One region of the Agarivorans sp. QJM3NY_25 genome, then DNA from elsewhere that is predicted to be linked to it. Evidence: predicted binding sites of a transcription regulator. Region 1 holds the regulator's gene; each other region holds the start of a gene.
The links. The regulator sigma-54, encoded in region 1, starts transcription at its own class of promoters, with help from an activator protein. The targets are predictions, from matches to a motif close to GTTGGCACGNNNNTNGNNT.
Positions count from the first base shown of each region.

Region 2: a site for sigma-54 is predicted at 3,549-3,567, ahead of xdp1 (exosortase-dependent surface protein XDP1). Genes of this name have one in related genera too.
Region 3: a site for sigma-54 is predicted at 4,052-4,070, ahead of nifH (nitrogenase iron protein). Genes of this name have one in related genera too.

Region 1 is NZ_CP194041.2:4,151,437-4,157,867, reverse strand. Features, by position in the region: gene rapZ (RNase adapter RapZ) at 1-720, opposite strand, end outside; gene ptsN (PTS IIA-like nitrogen regulatory protein PtsN) at 747-1,190, opposite strand; gene hpf (ribosome hibernation promoting factor) at 1,199-1,486, opposite strand; gene ACRRSW_RS18935 (RNA polymerase factor sigma-54) at 1,513-3,018, opposite strand; gene lptB (LPS export ABC transporter ATP-binding protein) at 3,070-3,795, opposite strand; gene lptA (lipopolysaccharide transport periplasmic protein LptA) at 3,792-4,337, opposite strand; gene lptC (LPS export ABC transporter periplasmic protein LptC) at 4,300-4,857, opposite strand; gene kdsC (3-deoxy-manno-octulosonate-8-phosphatase KdsC) at 4,854-5,405, opposite strand; gene ACRRSW_RS18910 (KpsF/GutQ family sugar-phosphate isomerase) at 5,405-6,370, opposite strand; gene ACRRSW_RS18905 (calcium/sodium antiporter) at 6,409-6,431, opposite strand, start outside.
Region 2 is NZ_CP194041.2:3,424,619-3,431,049, reverse strand. Features, by position in the region: gene lhgO (L-2-hydroxyglutarate oxidase) at 1-1,077, opposite strand, end outside; gene ACRRSW_RS15725 (sulfite exporter TauE/SafE family protein) at 1,234-1,995, shown strand; gene ACRRSW_RS15720 (lipocalin family protein) at 2,011-2,535, shown strand; gene ACRRSW_RS15715 (ferredoxin--NADP reductase) at 2,641-3,378, shown strand; gene xdp1 (exosortase-dependent surface protein XDP1) at 3,624-4,379, shown strand; gene prsT (XrtA/PEP-CTERM system TPR-repeat protein PrsT) at 4,515-6,431, shown strand, end outside.
Region 3 is NZ_CP194041.2:2,245,060-2,251,490, reverse strand. Features, by position in the region: gene nifK (nitrogenase molybdenum-iron protein subunit beta) at 1-1,520, opposite strand, end outside; gene nifD (nitrogenase molybdenum-iron protein alpha chain) at 1,625-3,082, opposite strand; gene nifH (nitrogenase iron protein) at 3,128-4,006, opposite strand; gene ACRRSW_RS10370 (ABC transporter substrate-binding protein) at 5,178-6,263, opposite strand.

The sequences.
Region 1 (6,431 bases):
ATAGGCGCGATTATTGGCTTCTAAATGCGGCAGCCAAGATCCTAATAAATCAGCGATTTGCTGGATGTACTGCTCTACAAGAGGCTGCTTGGCTAAATAATCTTTAACCGCTTGATCGAGACCGCATAAAGGTCGTAGTTCTTCTTGCCAGTGCGGGTTCGGTAAAAAGCGAGCATCAAATAGGTAATCGGCATCATTGGGTACGCCATTTTTAAAGCCAAAGGACTCAAACACCATAATTAATTGCTGCTGTTGTTCTCCGGTCACTCGCGATCGAATGAGCTGACTCAATTCATGTACGGATAAACGCGAGGTATCTATTCTTAGGTCAGCATTGCGAGAAATGGGGGCGAGCAGGGCGGTTTCAGATTCTATGGCCTTGGCTAGAGACATGTCGTTTTGACTCAGTGGATGAACCCGCCGAGTTTCACTGTAGCGGCGGATCAGCGCATCATCTTTCGCGTCGAGAAAAATACTTAATAGGTTAAGCTCAGAGCCTTCATCGCGAATTAGTTGACCGATGGGTGAGGGTTCATCAGGTAAATTTCGCACATCAATGCTAATGGCGACTTTGGTGTACTGTCTTTTTAGGTGTTCAATTAAAGGACGCCATAATACGACTGGTAAATTGTCGACACAGTAATAACCTAAATCTTCTAATACTCGTAGTGCGACCGTTTTACCTGAACCGGAGCGCCCGCTAACGATAATCAGTTCCATGATAACCCCTAATAACGATTAGAGTCTTAGGCTATCATGATCGTGTATAATTCGTCATCACTTTGTGCTGTACGAAGTTGTTTGCATATTTGCTTATCGTTAAGTTTTTCAGCAACTTGAGCGAGAGTATTTAGATGTTGTTGACATTGGTCTTCGGGAACCAGTAAGGCAAATATTAAATCAACGGCTTGATTGTCAATGGCGTCAAAGGAAATCGCCGGAGTACAGCGTAATAATACTGCGGTCGCATGGTATTGATTGCCTATTCTACCGTGAGGGATCGCGATGCCTTGGCCAATGCCAGTACTGCCCATGCGTTCACGATTTAATAAACTTTCAAATATACTTTTAGATGTGGTGTCGAGTTGCTTCGCAACTAGTTCACTGATCAATTCCAATGCTCGTTTTTTTGACGAACATTGGACTGCACTTTGGGTGCAGTCCAAGCTTAGTACTTTATCTATTTGCATTACTATGACTAATGTTTGGTGAGTTTTTCTTTATGCTTAATGACTTGGCGATCGAGCTTATCGATGAGGCTATCGATGGCCGCGTACATATCAGCGTGTTCTGAAGTGGCGAATAATTCACCACCATTTAGGTGTATAGTGGCTTCGGCAATCTGATTCAGTTTTTCGACATTGAGAATAACATGGACATTATTAATTTGGTCGAATCGTCGTTGTAGCTTAGTAAACTTAGTGTGGACATATTCTCTCAAAGACTCAGTGATTTCTACGTGGTGTCCAGTAAGGTTAATTTGCATAGATGTCGTCCCCTTTATAGTGGCCTTTAAATAAGGCTCTTACGTTGGTTAGAAGGTGGAATAGCCAATGACTCACGATATTTAGCTATCGTACGCCTAGCCACCTTGATGCCTTGATCTGCCAAAATATCAGCGATTTTACTATCGCTGAGTGGTTTACTGGTATTCTCGGCAGCAACCAGTTTCTTAATTAATGCACGAATGGCTGTTGAGGAGCATTCTCCTCCACCATCGGTAGCCACATGGCTAGAGAAAAAGTATTTGAGTTCGAAGATCCCGCGAGGGGTATGCATGAATTTTTGAGTCGTGACCCTAGAGATCGTGGATTCATGCATTTCAACCGCTTCGGCAACATCATTCAATACCATCGGTTTCATGGCTTCTTCACCATATTCAAAGAAAGCTTGTTGGTGATGCACGATGCAATTAGAGACTTTCAGTAGGGTTTCGTTACGGCTTTCAATACTCTTGATGAACCATTTTGCTTCTTGCAGATGGCTGCGAATAAACTGGGTATCGTTGGCGTTGGTCGAGGTTTTAGTCATCGATGCATAATGTGAATTGATGCGTAGTTTTGGCATCGCGTCAGGATTGAGTTCAACCACCCAGCGACCTTGACGTTTAATCACCGAGACATCGGGAATTACGTATTGGGCTTGATTTGGTTCGACGGCATTACCAGGTCTTGGCTCTAAGGTGTGAATCAGCCGCATCACTTCGCGTAGCTGCTCCTCTTTTAACTTGGTTTTACGGGCCAATAAACGAAAATCTCGATTTGCTAATACGTCAATATGATTCGATACGATGTCTTTCGCTTCATTCAGCCAAGGTGTTTGTTCGCTGAAACGACTTAATTGGATGAGTAAGCATTCCTGTAGAGAGCGGGCAGCAATACCAACTGGATCGAAGTGCTGAATACGTTTAAGTACTGCTTCAATTTCATCTAACTCGACATCTAAATCATTATTTTCAATCGAACGTAGTCCCTCAAGTAATTGCTCACAATCTTGGGTCAGGTAACCTGATTGGTCGACTGCGTCGATGATGGCGAGGGCGATAGCTTGGTCTATTTCACTAAAAGGCGTGAGGCGCATTTGCCAGAGCAAGTGATCTTGTAAGGAGTCAACGGTTTCACCTTGAAACAACATGTCGTTGTCATCACTGCTGCTACCGGATGAAGAGCTGGCAGGAGCCGAGCTCGCGCTGTAAATGTCATCCCAAGTTGAGTCAACCGGAAGATCGTCTGCGACGGTATCTTGACTAATCGCATCGCCAGTTTCCATCTGGCTGCTATCGATCTCCGTTTGGCTATTGTTTGCATCACTATTTTGCTCGCTGGCTGATTTAAATTCAGCCGAGTCTGCGTCATTTGCTTGCGCTTCATCTGCTTCTAGCAGAGGATTACTCTCCAAAGCTTCTTGGATTTCCTGCTGCAGATCCAGCGTCGAAAGCTGGAGTAAGCGTATGGCCTGTTGTAACTGGGGGGTCATGGTTAATTGCTGACCAAGACGCAACTGCAAAGATGCTTTCATTAATTACCGCTGTTCCTTCTTTTTATTATCGCGTTTGAGGACATACTTTAACTATAGCTTGAATTGTTCACCGAGATAAACTCGTTTCACATGCTCATTTTTAAGTATCTCCTCAGGTTTTCCTGAGGCTATCAGTTCGCCTTGGCTAACGATATAGGCGTGCTCACAAACATCTAGTGTTTCTCTTACATTGTGGTCGGTGATCAATACACCCAGACCGCGATCACGAAGATGTTCAATGATTTTTTTTATATCGATAACAGAAATAGGATCCACGCCTGCGAAGGGTTCGTCAAGCAAAATAAACTTAGGTGCGGCAGCTAGAGCGCGGGCAATTTCTACTCGGCGACGTTCACCGCCCGACAGACTCATGCCTAAATTCTTGCGAATATGACCAATATGAAACTCTTCAAGTAAGTCATCGAGCGCGCCCATTTGTTGTTGTTTATCGAGGTCTTTACGTGTTTCTAAGACCGCTAAAATATTCTTTTCTACCGAGAGGCGACGAAAGATAGATGCTTCTTGCGGTAGGTAACCTATGCCTTTGCGAGCCCGGGTATGCATGGCGGTACTTGACAGATCTTCGTTGTCAATTAGGATCCGCCCTTGGTCCCTTGGGACTAAACCAACCACCATATAAAAAGTGGTGGTTTTTCCAGCGCCATTGGGCCCTAATAAACCGACAATTTTTCCAGTTTCAACATTGAGACTCACGTTTTTAACGACCTTGCGCCCCTTGTAACTTTTGGCAAGGTTTTCTGCAATTAAGGTACTCATGGTTGAGGCGTGGCCTTGGGGGCAACTTTGTTGAGTTGTTGGGGTAAGAAAATGGTGGTCACCCGACTGTTTTGGTCGCCCTGAGCAACCATTTCTTGTTTGTTAATGCTGTATTTAATCATTTGACCTTTGACTAAGCTTTCTTCTTGCTTCAGCAGTGCATTGTTAGTAAGCGTAAGCGTTTGAGTCTTCAAATCGTAACGCACTTCGTTCGCCTCTGCTTCAATGGGCTTACCATTATCTAAGAGCTGATAGAAGGTGGCTGGTTTGCCTTTTGCTATCATCACTTCGCTGCCTTTTTGCTCACTTCCGATAACGCTCAGTTCTTCGGCGCGCATTTTTATCGAGCCTTGAGTCACGACGACATTATTATAAAAAGTGACGCGATTTTCTTTGATATTAACCTGTTGACGGTCGGCATCGACGACAATTTGTTTATTGAAGTCGTCTTCAAGCGCTTGAGCCCCCCAACTGATGAGTAACAGGCTTGCTAAAAAGGCTAATTTATTCTTGTGGATTGTGGTAAACCGCTTCGATATCATTTAATAAAGTCACTATTTCATTGGCTAAATCACCGTTCATTCCGCGTCCATATAATTCGTAGGATGGGCCATAAACGGTAACGAGTTTATCACTATGCATGGTTTCGTTTTGCAGGTCGATTTCCAAGCTGTCTGTAATTAAGTCACGAACGTATTTGCTGCGACTCAAGTTTTTAATTACTACATTGTCATTTAACATGACCGTGTGTTGCTGCTGTACTGTAGCTTGATCGGCCACGATTTGCCATACAGGTTGTTTGGGATCGGGATATACCAAGATTTTTGGTTGGCTGAAAGTGGTGTGCTTGAGTTGCTCAAAATACGCCATCTGTTCGGCATAAATACGATAGCGGGGCCTTCCCTGTTCGCCAAAACTAACACTGTATAGCTGTTCGGCAATAAAATTGGGTTTATTGATTTCGCGAGTTTCGGTCAGTTGTTGGGTATCTGACGGGCTGAGCTGCCAAAGCACCAAAGCCACCATAAATAAAACCGCAAAAAACCAAGTGGGTTTATTCATATACTCATGCCCTGAGCATTTTGTAGCTGTCCTTGTGCCTGAAGAATTAAATCGCATAATTCCCGCACTGCACCATAACCCCCAGCGGTTTTAGTCACTAATTTGGCAGCTTGTTTACATAATGGATGGGCGTCATATACAGCAACCCCTAAGGCACAGGCATTCATGACTGGAACATCGACCACGTCATCGCCGATATAGGCACAGTATTCGGGGCTTAAGCTTAGCTTTTGTTGTAATTGTCGATAGGCTTGCATTTTATCTTGCTGGCCCTGAAATATATGCTGCACACCTAAAGCTTGCATGCGGGTGCTGACTAAATTTGATTGGCGGCCGGTAATAATCGCAACCTCAATACCTGCATTGAGTAATGCTTTAATACCAAAGCCATCATGGGTGTGAAAGGCCTTTAATTCTTCGCCATCATTACCGAGGTAGATCCGACCATCGGAGAATACGCCATCGACATCACAAATGAGCAATTTTATATTTCTGGCTAAACTGTAGTTTTGCTGGGTGACCGCACCGTAGGGCGTTTCAACACTCACTAATAGACTCCTGCTTGCAGTAAGGTGTGCATATTAAAAGCGCCAATTACGGTTTGTTGATGGAGCACAAATAGACCGTTAATTGAGTCTTTCTTCATCAGTTTAAGCGCATCAAAGGCTAACCAATCATCTTCTATTACTTTAGGGTTGTGTGTCATCACTTGACCAATTGGCGTTTCATGAATATCGATACGCTGATCTAGGATCCTGCGTAAATCTCCATCGGTAAAAATTCCGACTAAATGTTGCTGCTGATTGACGACGCCAACCATACCTAAACCTTTGGCGGTAATTTCAAATAGTGCTTCTCGAATAGTTTGTTCGACTACAACTAAAGGAATTTGTTCCCCGCTGAGCATAATGTCGTGAACACTCAATAGCAGTTTTTTGCCTAAACTGCCACCCGGATGAGATAGTGCAAAATCATCGGCAGTGAAGCCTCGAGCTTGGAGTAGCGCCACGGCTAAAGCATCTCCCATGACGAGCGTAGCGGTAGAGCTAGCGGTTGGCGCTAAGCCGAGAGGGCACGCTTCACGGGGAACGGCAACACACAGGTGGTAGTCGGCCAATTTTGCCATACTTGAGAGAGGGTTACTGGTGAGTGCAATTGAGCGTACACCGATACGGTTGAACACCGGGTATAAGGAGAGGATCTCTTCTGACTCTCCAGAATTTGAGAGCGCAATAACAATATCATCGGCGGATATCATGCCCAAATCACCATGACAGGCTTCGCCAGGGTGCACAAAAAAAGCTGGGGTCCCGGTCGACGCTAAAGTCGCGGCTATTTTATTGGCAATATGACCCGACTTCCCCATCCCGGTAAGGATGACCTTACCTTTACCCGCTAAGATTAACTCACAGGCTGCACTAAAATCTTGGTTTAAGTATTGGTGCAGATTTTCGATGCCCAAAGCTTCGATTTCTAAAACCTGTTTAGCGGTGGCGATATAATCAATTGACACTCAATTTCCCTCAAATAATGCTGAATAAAAATAGTCGCTTAAGCCGAGAATAATAACAGTT
Region 2 (6,431 bases), 730 kb from region 1:
AAAGTCATGTACTAAGGTGCCATCACGAAGTACAGCTTGGGCGCGGATCCCGGCTGGGTAGGGGCCAAGATCATGGCGCTGTAGGCTCGGGCAGTATTTACGTACACGCTGCAAATATCCAGATTTAAAGAATGAGTCTTTGGTTTCACTCAAGCCACTGCGAAAGTGTTGTTTGGCGACCTTCCAAAACCCACTGAAAGCTAGCATTTGCTTGATATCACAAAGATTAAATGCGCCTTTTTGATAGCCTTCGCGAGACCAACCCTGAACTGCATTAGGCCCCACCGTAATGGAACCGTTGATCATCTTGGTGAGATGTACGCCCAAAAATGGAAGTTCTGGATCGGGGATCGGGTAGATCAGGTGTTTAATGAGTTGATTATGGCGCGCAGTCAATTGATAGTACTCACCGCGATAGGGAATGATTTGAAAATCGATGTCTATGTCTAACATTTGGCATAAGCGGTCGGCCATTAAACCACCACATACGACTAGATACTGGGTATCAATGCTCGTTTGTTGGGTCGTAACGCGGATCCTGTGGGGATCTTCGTTTAGTTTTATTACTTGCTGAGCGAGCTTTATTTCACCGCCTAGGTCTTGAAATAGTTGCGCTATTTTAAGGCAAATTTGTTGGTAATCGACAATCCCTGTGGCGGCTACTTTGAGAGCGGCTAAGCCGCAAATGTTCGGTTCCAATTCCCTGAGCTGCTGGCCATCGAGTCGTTCAACTTGAATGCCATTCGCTTGGCAGCGTTGTTCGAGTGCCTGCATTCTACTGAGTTCTAGGGGATTACTGGCAACTAACAGTTTTCCACATTGTTCTACCGGAATATGATGCTGCTTACAAAACGCGAGCGTTTGCTGGTGGCCTTGTTTACAAAAGTTGGCTTTCAGGCTGCCCGGTTGGTAATACACACCCGCATGGATCACGCCGCTGTTATGGCCCGTTTGATGCTGCGCCAATTGAGTTTCTTTTTCGATTAGCAGGATCTTGGCTTGCGGGTGGTGTTGCTGAAGCTGCCAAGCGGTAGAAAGTCCAATAATACCGCCGCCGATAATGATGTAATTGTACATTTTAGTTACTTTCCGTTTCGAGCATCATGCTGTCATTGTGCCCGAGCACTGCTGTTGATACAAAATTAGTGTGAGCAAGATTAAAGGATACAAGATGTTAATGATTATTGTTTAAGGCAATGCTAAGGTGAATTTATCGATGAGGAGTTTCGTTTAATGATCGACTTTACGATTTGGCATGGTTTGTTGCTGTTGGGAGTTGGCTTGGTAGCAGGGGTCATCAATACTTTAGCGGGGGGCGGCTCAAATTTAACGCTACCAGCCTTAATGGTCATGGGAATGCCCGCCGAAATCGCCAATGCCACTAACCGTGTTGGTATTTTTTTACAATGCCTCACGGGAGCATTAGGTTTCAAGAAACATGGTCAATTAGATATCGAAGATGTGGTTCCTATCTTGTGGCCAACCATGGTGGGGGGATTATTTGGGGCCGTTGCTGCTTCTTATGCTCCCAGCTGGATCATTAAATATTTGTTGCTGGGTGCGATGTTGACGATGGCTGGACTGATACTGATTAAACCCAGTGTCGTTGCTGCGGAACCGGGAACCCAAGCTAAAAAAGTAAGGCAGACGCCCGCCGCCAAATGGAGTCTGGCCTTGTCTGGTTTTTACGGGGGCTTTGTTCAAGCGGGAGTCGGTTTCATATTGGTCGCGGCCTTAGCTGGCAGTCTACGCTACGATTTAGTGAGAGCAAATGCACTTAAGTTAGTTTGCACTTTGGCATTTACTAGCATTGCCTTGGTGATCTTTATTGTTCGTGACCAAGTGTTGTGGTTACCAGGGAGCGTATTAGCGGTGGGTTATATCATTGGCGCGCATTATGCGGTTAAATTTGCCATTAAGGCTGCCCCCACAACTTTGAAGTGGTTTTTATTTGTGATGACCTTAGTGGGCTGTGTTGCGGCGCTTTGGTTTTAATTTGGAAGCATGCTCATGAATCGTTTGTTACTGGTTTGCTTTAGTCTGCTGTTGATGTCTGCTTGCACTGCTAAGCCTGAGGGTATAGAGCCTGTAGACAACTTTGATTTGTCTCGTTATCTGGGGACTTGGTACGAAATTGCGCGCCTCGATCATTCCTTTGAGCGAGGCTTAAGCCAAGTGACTGCGACTTACAGTTTAGCTAGGGATGGCCGAGTGAGAGTGCTCAACAAAGGCTTCTCTGAGCAAAAACAAACTTGGTCTGAGGCGAAGGGCATCGCCAAGTTTGTCGATTCACCAAAGGTTGCGCATTTAAAAGTCTCTTTCTTTGGTCCTTTCTACGGAGCCTATGTGGTTTTTGTATTAGATAAAAACTATCAATATGCGTTGGTTGCTGGACCCAATCGAGATTATTTATGGATTTTGGCGCGTAATCCCGAGATCTCCCCTCAGCTTCGAATTGATTTATTAAAGAAAGCCAAAAGCTATGGTTTTGATACCAGTCAATTGATTTTTGTCGAACAACGCCGGCGACGATAAATCATTGTTGAATCAAATTTGGTGCTATTCCTGAGCTGAGAGTTATGCGCTTTATGAGCAATATAACAGTGTTGCATATTTTGATTTAGTCACGAGGGAACCATGATGTGGACTAAAGGTTTGGTTATACAACGTATTGATTGGAATGAACAATTATTTAGCTTACGGATAAAAGCCGATATTGAACCATTCACTGCCGGCCAGTTCATTAAGTTATCGGAAATGCGAGATGGAAAACGTATCGCTCGAGCTTATTCTTTGGTGAATCCTCCTGACAGTGATTATTTAGAGGTTTTAGCCATTAAAGTTGAGCAAGGTTTATTGTCGCCCAATCTACATTCCCTGCAGCTTGGCGATTGTATCGAAGTATCCAGCAGAGCCTCAGGCTTTATGGTTTTAGATGAAGTCCCTGAGGGGAAGCATCTATGGCTGCTCGGCAGTGGGACGGGGATTGGTCCATATTTTTCAATGTTAGAAACTGCTGCGGTATGGCAGCGCTTTGAAAAAATTGTATTAGTTTATGCCGTCAGTTACGCTCAAGATATCGCCTATCAACCGTTGATTGATAAATATAAAGCTCAATATGCAGAGCAATTTATTTTTCAAGCAATGGTGACTCGCGAAGTTTATCCTGATGCACTCAAGAGTCGTATTCCTTTGGCGATCGCCAATGGGGTTCTGGAGCGCGCCGTTGGTTTAGAGTTTAAGGTAGACAATTCGCAAGTGATCATCTGTGGAAATCCTGAGATGATCGCGGATGCACAGCGAGAGCTAGAGCATAAAGCTTTGATTAAAAACCTGCGCAGGAAGCCCGGACAGATCACCGTAGAGCGCTATTGGTAGTGTAGATTGACTTTATTGTGATAGAATCGCTTGAAAATTACACTGCGTTTACAGCTGCATTCAGTTTTGCGGCATGTAAAGCAAAGGAATCATTTGTCAGCTTTTTTTACACTTAGCGTTTAAAATATCAGGTTTGGTTTGTAAGTTATTGTTTAAATAGATTAATTATAGTTGGCTTGAAATTTGCTTTGTATGAAGCAGTGAAAGATTAAATTTTAATAGCAGGATGCTAGTTGGGAGGCGTTGTGTTTAAACATATTTTGTTAGTAGCAAGTTGTGCTTTATCTTTGTCGGCTGTTGCTGCAGAGCAAGTGTGGGATTTCGATGATGGAACTCTGTCCGGAACAAATTATGGCAATACGCTAGATTTAGATGGTTTGAGTGTTCAAGGTTGGTCCGATACCGGGACTCGTCGCGAAGATGAAACCTTAGCGAATACTCGATTGAGTTATAGCGATTATTGGGGCCTGATGTCTAAAAATCAGGACGAACGCTCTGGGTCACCGAGCCATGCTATCGACAGCTTTGGTAATGACCATGACATGGTGCTATTAAGCTTTGATCAGTCAGTTAACCTGTCTGGTTTTACGCTTGGTTGGGCCTATGAAGACTACGGTTATAGTTCATCAAGTAGTGCCGATGTTAGCGTTCTCGCCTATTCCGGTAGTGATACGCCAGTTTTATATGGCCAAACTTGGGACGATTTGGCTGGCTTGGGTTGGACCACCGAAGCGGAAGTTGCGGATGCAGATGAATTTGCCTATCAGGCCATTGATTCCAGTGCTAGCTCTAAATACTGGTTGATTGGGGCATACAATCCGATATTTGGAAGCTTCGGTTGGTCTGATAACAACGATGCCTTTAAATTAGCGGGGGCTAAGGCGACTCCAGGTGAAGATCCTTTACAACCAGCAACCAGTGTTCCTGAACCTGGCACGGTGATGTTGTTAGCCATGGGTCTATTTGGACTTGCTTTACGTAAGAACAAGCGCCAAGCATAATTTAACAGAACTCCTTTTTAGTTTAAAAATACGAAATACGCTGTATTTCGTATTTTTTTGTCTTTTTTTTGCTGCTTGTTCATTAGATACTGCTTGTTGAATCAATTGATTGTTCACGCGAAGTAAAGGAAATGCATGTTAAGAATGAATAAAACGATTATTGCTCTCACGCTGCTGTTAATGGGAAACGTTACCTTTGCCGACGAACAAACCAATAACTATGAACTGGCAGTTAAGGCTTATCAATTAGGTGACGAGAATGAAGCCTTCATTCATTTGAAAAATGCCTTAAAAGCAAATCCACAACATCTCTCTTCTAAATTGTTATTAGCTAAAGTGTATTTTAATGCAAATAACTTAGCTGCAGCAGAGGAGCAGTTAGAAGAAGCTTTATCTCTAGGTGCGGATATTAATCTGGTTCTCCCCTTGCTCGGTAACGTGCTATTGCTGCAAGGGAAAATTGACGCTGTGTTGGCGCTAGAGCAACGTTCTGCTGAGTTTTCAAAAAATAGTCAATTTGAATGGAAGCTATTACGTGGACGCATCTATTTACGCAAATCACAAGTTGAGCTCGCGAAGTTAGAATTTGAACAAGCACTGCAGTTAGCGCCGAATCAATCGAGTGCAATCAATACGCTGGCAACCCTTTATTTAGCTCAAAAGGAATACCTTTTAGCGGATAAATTAGTCACTCACTCCTTAGCAATTAACAATAATAATGAACGAACCTGGAAGTTGAAGGGTGATCTGGTCGCGGCTCAAGGCATGCTCGAGCAAGCTTTGGTGAGTTATGAACATGCTATTTCCATTGATCCAGAGGATCCTAAGATATTGCGTAGTTTGGTGATGACCAATCTTAAGTTGAATCGTCTTGAGCAAGCTAAGCATTACCTACAGCGTATTCAAAAACAAACCCCCAATGATCCGACTGCCATTCTGATCAATGCGACCTTACTCGCGAAGCAAGACGAATTTGAGCTTGCAGAGCAAAGCCTGGCCGAGTTATCCCAGAAAATTTCTGCAGCGGAAGGGAGTGAGTTAACTGACCCCAGTATGCTGCTGTTTATTCAAGGCGCATCGGAGTTTATTCGCCAGAATGATGAAAAAGCGCAACAGTATTTGAGTCAGTATTTGAAGGCAAAACCGAGTGACTTAGGGGCGACTCGAATGTTGGCCAAGGTTTACCTTCGCTCAGATCAGGCTTATAAATTGCAATTATTGCTACAAGATAATTTCGAATACATTCTTCCCGATCTGGGTTTATCAGCACAGTTGGTCTATTTGTATATTGAATCCGGACGAATTCGGGCGGCGCAACAAGCTTTTGAACAGATGCGGGCGTACCATAGTAAATCTAATTATATTGGTATTTTAGAAGCTGAGTTATTACGCGCGAGTGGGGAGCCTCAACAAGCATTTTTGCAGCTCACGTCTTTGCCTTATAGTGATGATCAATCGCCTTTAAAATGGTTGCAACTCAAAGGAGAGTTGGCTTTAGAAATTGATGATATAGATGCGGCGAAACTAAGCATCGATAGCCTGATTAAACGTAAGGTGAATACGACTCAGGCCCAAAATTTGATTGCCGCCTATTATATTAAGATGAATCAAGCTGATTTAGCTCTTCAATATCTAAATAAAGTATTAGCGAAAAGTCCAGAAAATATCAGTGCAATGTTTAATAAGGCGCTGATTTTTCAAACGAATAATGATCTTGACCAAGCCTTGACCATCTTTCAACAAATTCTAAAAATTGAACCTCAGCATTCACCGAGTCACTTAGTTGTCGCCCGTATTTACTTCCAACAACAAGCCTATGCTGATGCGACAGCTCAGCTAGATAAAGTATTGATATATGAGCCGGATAATCGTGTAGCGAAAGAGTTGAAATTAGATATTTATATGCAAACTCAACAATGGCCCTTAGCCTTAACTTTAGTGGAAAAGTTGAATAGAGAATATATTCTAAATGAGGCTTACCTGACTCGTTATGCCGAGATCTTGATACAATTAGAGCGCTATCAAGATACAGCCTACCCTTTAGGTTTGTTA
Region 3 (6,431 bases), 1.9 Mb from region 1:
TCATCGAGTTTTGCCAACACTTCGTTGACCAGCGTGGTCAGCATATACATGCCGCCTTCGTAGCCTAAAGTGGTGTTACGATGCAAATGGTGGCGATCGAAAATGGGGAAACCCAGTCGAATCAGGGGTACTTCAAACTCTTCACCCTTGGCTTTGGTATCGCGTTGGATGAATTTGGCGTATGAGTTACCAATCATAAAGTCAGGTTTATTAGTGAACACCAATGAACGGAAATGCCATAGATCTTTACCGACGTGAATTTCAGCATTGGCCGTAGTTGGCGATTGCGCAATCAAGGCTTCCATCTTCTTACGCCAGCGTTTTGCGGCGTTATTACATAAGATGTGTTTAATTTCACAGCCCAATTCCATCAGAAATTTAGTTAAACCCATTAAGTAATCTGGGTCGCCATAGATAGAGAAGCTGACTCCATGTAGCCAAGTATGCGAGTCTGTCATCATGTCTACTAAACGGCCACGCTGGGTCGCCAGTGATTCAGGGATCGCTTTGCCAGTGAGTTCAGAAATCTTCATTAAGAATTCATCGGTCCAATCTAAGCCCATTGGAATATTGAGTGTAGGCACTTCATGCTTCCAAACGCCTTCCACAAACTTCTTGGTTTTTACCAACTGATCGGGTTGCAGCAAAATGGTGGTAATCGCGTTTGGTGCATCTTCTAGCTCAGCCAGCGGTGTGCCGCCTGCGTACATACGATATTCGCCATCAGCTGGCGTATCGAGTACTTCCGAAGGATCACTCAATAGACTGTAATTAACATCCATCTGCTGCAGCATGCTATGGATGACTCGGTAGTTTCCTAAGTAGGTTTCAAAGCCGGGAATAAGGTTGATTTTGCCATTACTAGCGACCACCTTATCGTCCATGTTTTTGCCCGTGAAATACTTGGCAAAGCCCTCAAACATGCCATCCCAACCGGTGACATGACTGCCCACAAAACTCGGTGTATGGGCAAATGGGGTTGGCAAGTCTTCTGGGATGTAACCCTCTTTCTTGGCATTACCAATGAAGGCATTCAAGTCATCACCAATAACTTCCGCCATACAGGTAGTAGAAACAGCAATCACCTCTGGCTTGTACAATGCCAAGGAGTTTTGAAGACCGTCGTACATATTTTTTTGGCCGCCAAATACCGCTGCATCTTCGGTCATTGAATCTGACACACAAGCCACTGGCTCTTTAAAGTGACGGTTAAAGTAAGTGCGGAAATAAGCCACACATCCTTGCGAACCATGTACATAAGGGAGGGTTTTTTCGAAACCCAAGGCACATAATACCGAACCAAGTGGTTGGCAGGCCTTTGCGGGATCGATGGTTAAGGTTTTGCGTGAAAAGTTAAGCTCTTGGTACGCTTCGGTGGTGGTCCACTCAAAGACTTCTTTGATCTTCTCGTCACTCACGCCTTCTTCATGATCGGCACGTTTGCGCGCCATCATGTCTTGATATTCTGGCTGCTGAAACAGCGGGTAGCCAGCTTTGATATCGTCTACTGATTGACTCATTTTATATCTCCTTCCGCGCCACTCATCTGTGAACTAACGGATTGAGTTAAACACTCAAGTGCGGTTGCACTCATCCTGACCTTGCTAAGCAAACTAGACTGCACTTAAGCAGCTGCTTGATTTTCTGTCTTATCCGCCTTCCATGGTGGCGTTAACTTATTCCAACAAGGGTTGTTCAGCGTCATGTCCATGTCGCGGGCGAAAATAGCAAACCCATCGAAGCCATGATAAGGACCGGAATAATCCCAGCTGTGCATTTGACGGAATGGGATCCCCATTTTTTGAAAGATGTATTTTTCTTTCACACCGGCACCAATCAGATCGGGTTTCAGTTTGTCGGCAAATGCTTCTAACTCGTAACCTGTTACGTCATCGTAAATCAAGGTGGCATCTTTCACTTCAGGGACGGTTTTGCTGTAATCATCGTTATGACCAAATTCATAACCCGCACCAACAATTTCCATACCTAAATCTTCATAGGCACCAATCACGTGACGCGGACGTAAACCACCCACATACAACATAACTTTTTTGCCTTCTAAGCGAGGACGGTACTTGTCGACAACGGCTTGCCATTGCGCTTTGTAACCAGCAATTACCTCTTCAGCCTTGGCCTGAATTTTCTCATCGAACTTGGCCGCAATAGCGCGTAAGGATTCTTCACACTTAGTGGGACCAAATAAGTTGTATTCCATCCATGGCACACCGTATTTTTCTTCCATGTGGCGACAGATGTAGTTCATCGAACGATAACAGTGAACTAGGTTAAGCTTCACCGAAGGGGTATTTTCAAGCTCTGGTAAGGTACCGTCACCCGACCACTGCGCCACGACCCGTAAACCAATTTCTTCCAATAAGATCCGTGAAGACCAGGCATCACCACCAATGTTGTAATCACCAATGATGGCCACATCGTAATCGGTGGTCGCTACTTCTTTACCTTCCGACTTATCCAAGACGTAATCTCGTAAAGTATCGTTAGCGATGTGGTGACCCAGCGACTGACTCACCCCACGGAAACCTTCACAACGCACTGGCACGATGGTTTTACCGATTTCTGCACCTTTGGTTTTAGCAACCGCTTCAATATCATCACCGATCAGCCCTACAGGACATTCTGATTGAATAGAAATCCCGCTCGCTAATGGGAACAACATTTCCACTTCGTCGATCATGGTGGCAAGTTTTTTATCACCCCCAAACACAATGTCGCGCTCTTGGAAATCAGAGGTAAAGTTCATGGTGCCGAAGCTGTTTACCCCGGTATAACCGGTATAATAGTTACGACGGCCAGCGCGTGAGTATTGGCCACAACCCACAGGACCATGAGAGATATGCACCATATCTTTAATTGGTCCCCACACAACCCCTTTCGAACCCGCGTAAGCACAGCCCCGCGCGGTCATCACCCCTGGCAACGACTTACGGTTAGCGGTAATACAACTACCCGTTCCACTGTCGTTGGCATCGAGGTGCTTTTTACGATCCGCTTTGGCTTTTTCTGGATAAACTTCTAGCACTTCATCAATCAGCGCTTGAGTTTCTGCTTTATTGTTAGACATTGCTGCCTCCTATAGCATCAATAAGATCACTTGGTTGGTGAATGATTAGGCGGTCACTTCTTCAGCAACTTGACCAATGATCGACTCGTCTTCTGCGTCCATGATGCCGAATTCCATAAGCAACTCTTCTAACTCATCCATAGTCACAGGAGTCGGAACGACAAATAACTTGTTGTTGATGATTTTATTGGCGAGGGCGCGATATTCATCGGCTTGATTACATTTAGGGTTGTACTCAATCACGGTCATACGACGAATTTCAGCTTGTTGTACAACGTTGTCACGCGGTACAAAGTGGATCATTTGAGTACCAATTTTGGCCGCAAGCGCTTCAATCAGTTCATCTTCACGGTCACATTTACGTGAGTTACAAATCAGACCCGCTAAACGAACACTACCGGTGGCAGCATATTTACAAATCCCTTTAGAGATGTTGTTTGCGGCATACATCGCCATCATCTCACCCGATACCACGATGTAGATTTCTTGCGCTTTGTTTTCGCGAATAGGCATAGCGAAACCACCACAAACCACGTCACCCAATACGTCGTAGAATACGAAATCGAGATCTTCTTCATAGGCGCCTTCTTCTTCTAAGAAGTTAATCGCAGTAATCACACCACGACCCGCACAACCTACACCTGGCTCAGGACCGCCAGACTCAACACAACGAACACCGCCGTAACCGACTTTAAGTACATCTTCTAATTCGATATCTTCTACAGAACCCGCATCAGCAGCCATTTCCATAATGGTGTTTTGCGCTTTTGCATGTAAAATAAGGCGGGTTGAATCCGCTTTAGGATCACAGCCGATAATCATTACTTTCTTGCCAGCTTCTGCTAAAGCACCTACTAAGTTTTGGGTAGTAGTTGATTTACCAATACCACCTTTTCCGTAAATTGCACATTGACGAATAGCCATAATATTTTCTTCCTTTAGCTTGATAAACGGTTCCCGCAGTAACTATTGCGAATACCGAGCCAACTGGAATAAAAACCATAAGTCGTTGAATAAAAACAAGAATAAATCATCACTAAGAAGTTTTTGTCGCAAGTGCGTGCCACAAAGCCCTCATCAATGTCGCTTACACAACAATCATTGTAAGAATGATTGTGCTTGCGGAGCGACCCCCAACAAATGAATAAATGACTTAGATACAATTAAATCACTCAATATTGAGAAAATGTTCAGGACAAGTAATATAAAATGCAGCTCGATCATGCCACTGGGCTAAATGTCATTATCGAACCTAACCAGCAGCTTCAGCTGCTTAAGTGAACACCACAACAGATTGTGCAATGCTTGCAGCAGTAAACTTAGAGCTGTGGCTCTCGGTTTATCGTGGTTATGGCTTAACTCAATGATATGCGCAAACACATCCCACTCACGATAGGCGACAGCATTAACCGCAATATAAACCGCTAGCGCCTAATATAAGGGGCGGTATCCTCAACCAATAACGGATAGTCGCTCATACTCGATTTTACCCACGTTCTGACAAATCACGACTAAATCCTATAAATGGCTTGCTGCATCATTGCTCACAATAGCGCAAACATGTGTTTGGGGAGTTGGGATGACAGTCTAGTTATTTGTTACCATGATCAACCTTTTCACATCACTAGCCAGTAAGCAATTCCATCTTTACCAATGAAGATAATACGGCTAAGTTTGATATTAGATTGATTGTATGTGTATCAATTTTTTAAAAGTAATGTGTCTGTAGAGCACTTACTTAAATAAGCGTTAGAGGGGAATACACACTCTTAATTTGGCCTATAACATGGTGGCTGGTCAAGCATTGCTTGTCCTAGAATATGCGTCTCTCCCAACTTTTTGTTTAAGCATATTGAGTTATAGTTTTCATCGCGTTGCAATGTTGAATCGCCCCTCGATTCCTCAAAAACGTCTTCACACTCTGGGACTTGCAACCAAGAGTGTTCTTTGTGGTGCTGCGCTCACCAAGCTAGATCGTTTTCTCAATACAAGCTCTACGCTGGAAAAATAAGAAGACGTTTTAAAACAGGAATCGCTGTCTAGCTATCTTGTTAGGGAGTCACTGACTCCCGTATTGTTACTTGTAAATAATCAACTATAAGTGAGTCATAAACGTGCCTTTCGGACGAACAGGTAGGTATTTTTTATAGAAATTTTGGTAATACTCAACTGGGTCTAAATCTTTAAAAACTTCCGGATACATTATCTTGGCGTAATATTGGATCATAGCACCATCCAAAATCGTCCGAACCGCACCGTGATATGCACCATAGATTCGATTGTTTTTCACAGCTGCTAACGTTGTCCAGTCATCGCGATTTTTATAGCCGAGAAGACGTTGCTTCGCTAACTCTTCATCAACTCCTTGTCCCATAACCATCGCTGTTTTATTTGCTCGACCAGATTCATAACCAGTGATAACGACAATGTCTGGGTTAGCGGCAATAATTTGTTCAGGATTGAGTTTTCCCCACCATTCGACATAAGGAGCTGCGATATTATCTGCGCCAGCCATTGTGGAAATAGCACCCCACATGTTTTTACCAAACGTATAACCAATTTCTTCCACGCCGGCACCTCCGTATTCAGTATAAACCTTTGGTTTAGGTAGGTTGGCTTCTTTTAACCTAGCGTTGATCATCTCTACACTTTGCTGGTACTCACTCGAAATTTTGGCTGCGCGCTCTTCCTGGCCAGTAATAACACCTATTAGCTCAGTACTCTTAACATGACGTTCTACGGTTTGGGCATTGTAATCAACAACGATAATCGGGATCCCTACAGACTCGAAGCGTGATACTTCACTCCCCAGCGCTTTATATTGCCACTCGGCTAGCATCAATAGATCAGGGTTTAGTGCTATAACTTTTTCAACAGAGAAAGAGTTGGTATCCACTCGACCCATGTCAGGAATATTTTTTAAAGAAGGACGGTGTTTTAAATATAACTCCCAGTTTTCAGTGCGAGTTTCCCACATGTATTTTGCCATCCCAACAACATGATCAAATGCCGCTTCAGTACCTATTGCCATATAGTCTTCTGGATAAAAGCCAACAACTACACGTTGCGCTGGGGCATCAAAAGTGACTTCACGATCAATAACATCCGTGACAGTGGTGAGTTTTGCAAACGAAACCTGACTAAAAATAACTGCGATTAAGCCAAGTAATATTTTGTACATTTTATATGAGTCCTTATCTATTTTGCTAACCGATTAATACTGAACTGCCTTGAAGACTGCGTCACACTATCCATTTGCTAACGATAATGCAAATAAACATCATTTGCATTTAATTCGGCGTAGACAATACATTGGCAAGAAATTCACACTAAGCAACTGAATATTAAT